2 linked regions of the Tunturibacter gelidoferens genome follow. The main gene of each other region encodes a partner of the protein of the gene in region 2 in a complex. Links are inferred from orthologs where the notes say so. Each region holds a gene or a part of one and is shown on either strand. Other genes may lie near its edges.

What was found.
Region 1: the proteins of RBB81_RS16150 (region 2) and accD are in contact, whole or in part, in a solved structure (PDB 8UXZ), measured with the Escherichia coli proteins. The link is inferred for Tunturibacter gelidoferens from one-to-one orthologs.

Annotation. Positions count from the first base shown.
Region 1 is NZ_CP132938.1:1,007,911-1,011,124, forward strand. What follows is about bases 74-2,969. They hold accD (acetyl-CoA carboxylase, carboxyltransferase subunit beta), read left to right. Parts: upstream 74-1,049; coding sequence 1,050-1,889; downstream 1,890-2,969. Other genes in these bases: RBB81_RS04680 (hypothetical protein), read left to right, coding at 74-433; RBB81_RS04685 (hypothetical protein), read left to right, coding at 547-969; RBB81_RS04695 (class I SAM-dependent methyltransferase), read left to right, coding at 1,912-2,769; RBB81_RS04700 (DNA-3-methyladenine glycosylase I), read left to right, coding at 2,887-2,969. In the rest of the region: more of RBB81_RS04680, read left to right, coding at 1-73; more of RBB81_RS04700, read left to right, coding at 2,970-3,214.
Region 2 is NZ_CP132938.1:3,686,115-3,689,279, forward strand. The notes cover bases 319-3,165. They hold RBB81_RS16150 (acetyl-CoA carboxylase carboxyltransferase subunit alpha), read right to left. Parts: upstream 2,248-3,165; coding sequence 1,390-2,247; downstream 319-1,389. Other genes in these bases: RBB81_RS16145 (CPBP family intramembrane glutamic endopeptidase), read right to left, coding at 326-1,201; dnaE (DNA polymerase III subunit alpha), read right to left, coding at 2,298-3,165. Outside these bases: RBB81_RS16140 (hypothetical protein), read right to left, coding at 1-186. UniProt on the Escherichia coli protein: Component of the acetyl coenzyme A carboxylase (ACC) complex. First, biotin carboxylase catalyzes the carboxylation of biotin on its carrier protein (BCCP) and then the CO(2) group is transferred by the carboxyltransferase to acetyl-CoA to form malonyl-CoA.

The sequences.
Region 1 (3,214 bases), 2.7 Mb from region 2 along the record:
GGCCGGACTTTGTCTTGCGATAAAGACACCTCCGGGTTCAACCGCGGGAATTTGGGAGATTCGGGGAGACCTTTTCACTGCGTTGCTCGACTGTGAGCTTTTTCTTGCGATGCTCTTTGCTTCCAATAGGTTAGGGTTGGAATGGCGTAACCATGTGATGGCTTTGGCCCAAGGGTTGACCCTTTGGGCGTTCGGTTCCGCCGTTAGCGACCTAGCCAGTATCTTTCTGGGGTGGACCCAGCAGTATCGAGTTGTCCAGCTTTTCCCCTCTTTCCTCTATATAGCCGTCCTACTGTATTGGATCGTCGCCTTTTGGAGGCCGGAACGTGTCCGCGCGCCTCTGTCGAACGAAATGAAAGATTATCTCGTTGCTCTTCACAGCCGAGTGCAGTACGATCTTCAGCAGGTCACTCGGACGCGCGACCACACGTAACCCATATGGCACCTATAGTCATTACCGCTCTGGTTACTATCCTGTTAGGCTGCGCGCTTCTCCATTCGTATTTGACGGCACGGCGTTTGGCTCGCTGTACGTGGGAGGAGCTGGTGGCGAAGCTTCATCCGGTTGAATCCAAGGGAGTCATGACTGTGGCGCTGAACCACCTTGTGCCGCAGAAGGACGCTCTTGAGCTGGAACCGGCAGAGATGTGGAGTTTGATGGGCGGCCTTGAAGGGGTTCAGCGTATGCGAGAAAACGCCCGGATCCTGGTCGCGCTCGCCTCCTATGTGGAACGCTGGAACTTCGACGAAGGCATCATCATTGCTGAGCGTATGCGCCGCGATGGTTTGCAGCTGCGTCGCGCTGTCACGCAGATTATGCTGGCAACCTTCTTCGGAAGGCAACAGATGCGAATTCCCTTTTATCTGCACGAAGTGGCTTCTTCGTACTACCTGATGCGGCAGAGGTTGCTGGTTCTGTATGAGACCAACCATGCCGGCCTCTACTCCCGTCTCGCCGAAGCGCTCTGACTCCAGCTCAAGAACCAGCGCACCGCTGCCCTGTTCAGTCGTTACAATGAACAGGGCAGCGGTCGAAAGGGCATGCAAGGATGAGTTGGTTCAAGCGCGAAGATAACGAGATCGTCAATGACTCGGAGAAGACGGTTCGGACCGAGGGACTGTGGATCCGTTGCCCCGACTGCGGCAAGATTCTATTCAAGGCCGAGCTTGAAGCGAACCAGCACGTCTGTTGGCATTGCGGTCATCACTTCCGCGTTGATGCTCGTACGCGCATTGAGAACTTGCTGGAGCCGGGGTATGAGCTTGTCGACCTGGAACTTCGCTCGACCGATCCGTTGAACTTTACCGATCTGAAGCCCTACAAGCGGCGGCTTGCGGAGGCACAGACGAAGACGGGCCTGAACGACGCAATCGTCAACGCAATTGGGCAGCTTGGGCCGCACAGCGTTGTCCTGAGCGTAATGGAGTACGCCTTTATCGGCGGGAGCATGGGCGCAGTTGTTGGGGAGACGATTGCGCGTGCGGTCGACCGCTCGCTGGCTACACGACATCCGCTAATCATCGTTGCGGCCTCGGGTGGCGCGCGCATGATGGAGGGCATCGCTTCGCTGATGCAGCTGGCGAAGATCTCTGCGGGCCTGGCGCGCCTGGATGACGCGAAGATTCCTTATATCTCCGTGATGACGGATCCGACTACGGGTGGCGTCACTGCAAGCTTTGCTATGCTTGGCGACCTGAATATTGCAGAGCCGGGGGCGTTGATTGGCTTCGCGGGTCCGCGCGTGATTGAGCAGACGATTCGGCAGAAGCTGCCGGAGGGCTTTCAAAGATCAGAGTTCTTGCTTGAGCATGGGTTTCTTGATGCGATTGTCTCGCGCAAAGAGATGAAAGAGTATCTTTCGCAGACCCTAAGCTGGATGGGCGCTTAGGCGCGCGCCTTGTGAATCGCATATGCAATCGGCGAGTCCATCACGCACAGCGCTTCGCGTAGCACTACGCCGTGCGGCGCACCAACTCTACGACGCAAAGCCTCTCGTCTTCGAAGACCCTGTTGCAGTCCCCATCCTCGGCGACTCCTACGCGGAGGAATTACGCCGGACTCCAACTCGCAATCCAGATCGAAAGGATCGGCCGTTCTCTGTTGCTCTGCGCGCTTTCCTGGTTGCACGTAGTCGCTACGCCGAAGACACTCTTGCTCAAGCTGTCTCTCAGGGAGTCAGCCAGTATGTTGTGCTGGGGGCGGGCCTCGATACGTTTGCCCATCGCAATCCCTATCCGCAACTTCGCGTCTTCGAGGTGGATCACCCGGCGACGCAACAGTGGAAGCGCGAGCTTCTTGAGAGCACTGCGCTAACTGCGCCAGAAAACCTTACTTATGTGTCGGTGAACTTTGAGGAGCAGACTCTGCTCGATCAGCTGGAGGCGGGCGGGTTCAACGCGAAGGTGCCGGCGGTGTTCGCGTGGCTTGGCGTGGTCCCGTACCTTACGCTTGAGGCCTTCCGCGCTACGGTGGGGTTCCTTACATCGCAGGCTGCCGGCAGTGCGCTCGTTCTGGACTACGGGCAGCCTCGGTCGGCGCTTCCGTTCTTTGAGCAGTTGGCCCATGATTCTCTTGCTTCGCGGGTGCAACAGGCCGGAGAGCCGTTCAAGCTCTTCTTCACTCCAGCTGAGATCGCTATAGAACTCAGCACTTTTCGCGCTCTTGAAGATCTTGGGTCGGCTGAGATCAATGCCCGCTACTTCGCTGATCGGGCCGACTCGCTGAAAGTCCTTGGGAGTGCCGGGCGGTTGCTTCGTGCATGGCTGTGAGGATCGGCGGAGAGCCGACCATCGTAGGATTGAGTAACTAGTTGCGAACTCGCTTTCGACTGTTCGTCGATAGATGAGCGATGAACGCTGCAAGCACAAACAGGAGACGAGTGTCGCATGACGAAGACGAAGAACGCTGTTCACCGCTGCGCATGGGCCGACAACGATCCATTGATGCAGGACTATCACGACGAAGAGTGGGGCGTGCCGGAGCGCGACGGTCGCGCGCTTTGGGAGGCGTTGATGCTCGACGGCTTTCAGGCTGGACTGTCCTGGCTCACCATCTTGCGGAAGCGCGAGGCTTTTCGTAAAGCCTTCCGTAACTTCGATCCGAAGAAGGTGGCACGGATGGGGGAAGGTGACATAGAGCGCCTGCTACAGAATGAAGGCATCATCCGCTCGCGCGCCAAGATCGAAGCGACCATCAATGGGGCGCGGATTTATA
Region 2 (3,165 bases):
CAGTTCTCGACGTCCACGCTCCGTCATTGGAGTATCTGGAAGCGAGACATGCGTAGGGGAGAAATCCGTGGAGATATCAGCAGTCGCAGTGCCTTCCCCAACCACAAAGACCTGACAAGGAGCCGTCCCTAGCGACAACGCCAGAGTACCCAGGAGGAGAGCCGATCTGTATTCGAAAAGTGCCATGGGAAGCACCTCAGATACACACCAGCTTGCGCCTTCTCTTCCCCTTTGACAAGAGCCGGTTCACGAATTTTGATCAGACCACATAGAACCGGCCTTTGTGTCTCAAAAATTAGAACAAAAGCGGCTTAGTCTGACGCCATCAGAGCTTCGGTTCCTCGCCAACCGAACGCGTCTGAGGGGTCACAGGAAGAATCTGGACAAGAGAGGACGCAGGCGCCGATTTCGCTTCCTGTTCCATCGCCACATGCGCTGGCGGCGGCTGAACTTCAATGGCATAGCCACCCGCGACGATCGGTTTATGGGTGTAATTCCACGCATAGTCACGGGTAATGGGTATCAGAACCCCGACCCCAATCAGCAAAACTACCACCGTGAAGGCCGCCCCCTCAGGTCCGTAGCTCCCTCCAGTCAGCCAGAGGGGTCCGAAGGCCCGCGTCTGCACCACGCTGGCGAAGTCACTGATTCCGCTGATTGGAAGGCCAAACAGAACCCCAATGCTGGCATTCCAGGCAAAGTGAAGTCCCCAGGATAGCCACAGCCCATGCGTTCTCAACCACGCCACCGAGAACAGCAGACCAGCCAGCATCGTCACAAAAACGCCAGTCCACGTTGCCCCCGGATTCAGTGCGTGTCCAAGCCCAAAGAGGATAGACATTCCAATGGTCGCCGCGACCGGCCCAATCGCTTCAATCAGACGCCGGAAAGGGTAGCCGCGAAACGCGACCTCTTCCGCAAGCGCCGCGATCCCGAGAGTCAGAAGATTCAAAAGCAACAGCCAGATCGCCCGCGGTTGCATCCATAGTTGGACATCCAACTTTCCGGTAAGCGTCATCGGGAGGACGGCCAGCACCACGCAACCCCAGCCAACAGCCGCCCCAAGGGTCCATTCCCGCACCGATGTCGGCCGCTTCGGGAGGCCCAAAACCTCGCGAAGGGTTGAGTGTCGATGCGCAATTGCCTGGAGGATCGAAAACCCCACAGCCAGCAAGAAAAGAAGAAATAGCGCGGCAAGCAAGGGTCTCTCTGCGTCAAGGCCAAATCGCTCCGAAAGACCACGCGCTGAGCGTCCCGCCAGGACATCCGAAGCGACGAACCAGGTCGCAGATGTTACGAAGAGCGCCAGTTGCAAGGTGCGCTCAGAGCGGCCTGAGTGTGTCGAATTGAAGGCTTGCAACGCTGGCTACTCCAGAAACGGTCGTACCGTTAAGCGGTGGTATAAAACTGGGCAATATTACGAAACTTGGTGTAGCGCTGCTCCAGCAGCAACTCGAGCGGCAAGGCGCGAAGATCTGCGAGATTGTTCCGCAGTCTTTCGTCGACGAGCACCATGGCCTCTTCCGGATTGTTTTGCGTCCCACCCCACGGCTCAGGCAACACCTCATCGACACAACCAAGTAATTTGACGTCCACGGCTGTGTACTTCAAAGCCGCTGCAGCTTGCTGCTTCTTGCTGGCGTCCTTCCACATGATCGACGCACATCCTTCAGGGGAGATCACCGAGTAAATTGCGTTTTCGAGCATTAGCACACGATCGGCAACCGCCAGTGCCAGCGCACCCCCAGAACCGCCCTCGCCGGTAATGGTGGCGATGGTCGGTACCCGCAGCCGAGACATCTCTAATAGATTCCGTGCGATTGCCTCCCCCTGCCCGCGCTCTTCGGCTCCGATGCCAGGATTCGCCCCTGCCAGATCGAGGAACGTAAAGACAGGACGCCCAAACTTCTCGGCGATCTTCATCGCCCGTAGAGCCTTACGATATCCTTCAGGATCGGGGCTTCCAAACTTTCGCGCCACCCGCTCCTTCAGCGTCCGCCCCTTCAGGTTCCCCACCACCAGCACCGGTTCGCCATGAAATAGCGCCATGCCACAGCTCATCGCGGCATCGTCGCCAAAGGCCCGATCGCCGTGGATCTCGCTGAAATCGGTGAACAATCCTGCAATGAAATCCATCGGGTAGGGACGTTGGGGGTGCCGCGCCAACTCCGTCTTAATCCACGCTTCGGGAGTCGGTGCGGATACTGCCTGGGAATGCGCTGTTCTTCCGGTTTCGTGTTCTGCCATTGTCTAGGTATGCTTCGCTAATTTCTATAACGATTGTATGGCATCGAGGGCTAGTCGATGATCCGAACCCCTCCTCGGCCAACCAGTTCCTCCACCTGATCGATGAAAAGCCGATCTGCAGCTACCAGACAGTTGTGAGGTTCCAGCACCGCACAAAACTCCCCCGGCTCTTCGAGATCGAGCAGCAGCTTTCCTTTCCCGGGAGCGCCTATTAGGATGGCATGCAGCTTCTCAAGCAACGCCGCGTCCGGATTATGCAGGGGCACCTTGATTCGCAGCGAATCCGGCAGCTTGATCTTCACGTCCTCCAGCGCCTGAATACTCGAGATCGCCAGCTTCGGCGCCGAATCTTCTTCCCCACGCAGTACCCCCCGGACCACCACGGGAACATCAATCTTCAACTTCTCCGCGAGCTTCTCGTACGACTGCGGAAACGCGATCAACTCGATCTTGCCCACGGTGTCTTCGAGCGAAGCCTGCGCATACATCTCCCCCGAGCGCTTGGACTTCGCGACCTTTAAGCTTGTAATAACGCCCGCGATGGATATTTCATTCTGAGGCTCTTCATTTCGTCCGCGTCGAAATACCTGCGGCTCAGGCTTCATCTCGCAGGCTGTCACTGTATCGACGACCTTCATGTTTCGAAGTTTCTCCCGGTACTTGTCCATCGGGTGCCCCGACACAAAGAATCCCAACACCTCTTTTTCGTTCTGCAGTCGAGTGTGTTCGTCCCACTCAGCCACGCTGGGCAGCGCCTCCTCTCCGTTATTCGAAGAAGGAGAATGGATATCTGCATCGAAGATCCCAAACAGTCCGTGCTGCCCCGCCGCCTCATCGCGCTGAGACTTCTGCGCTCGCTCCATTGCCTTATCAAGAGCAGCGCACAGCGCCGCCCTACCGCCAAAGGCATCCATCGCG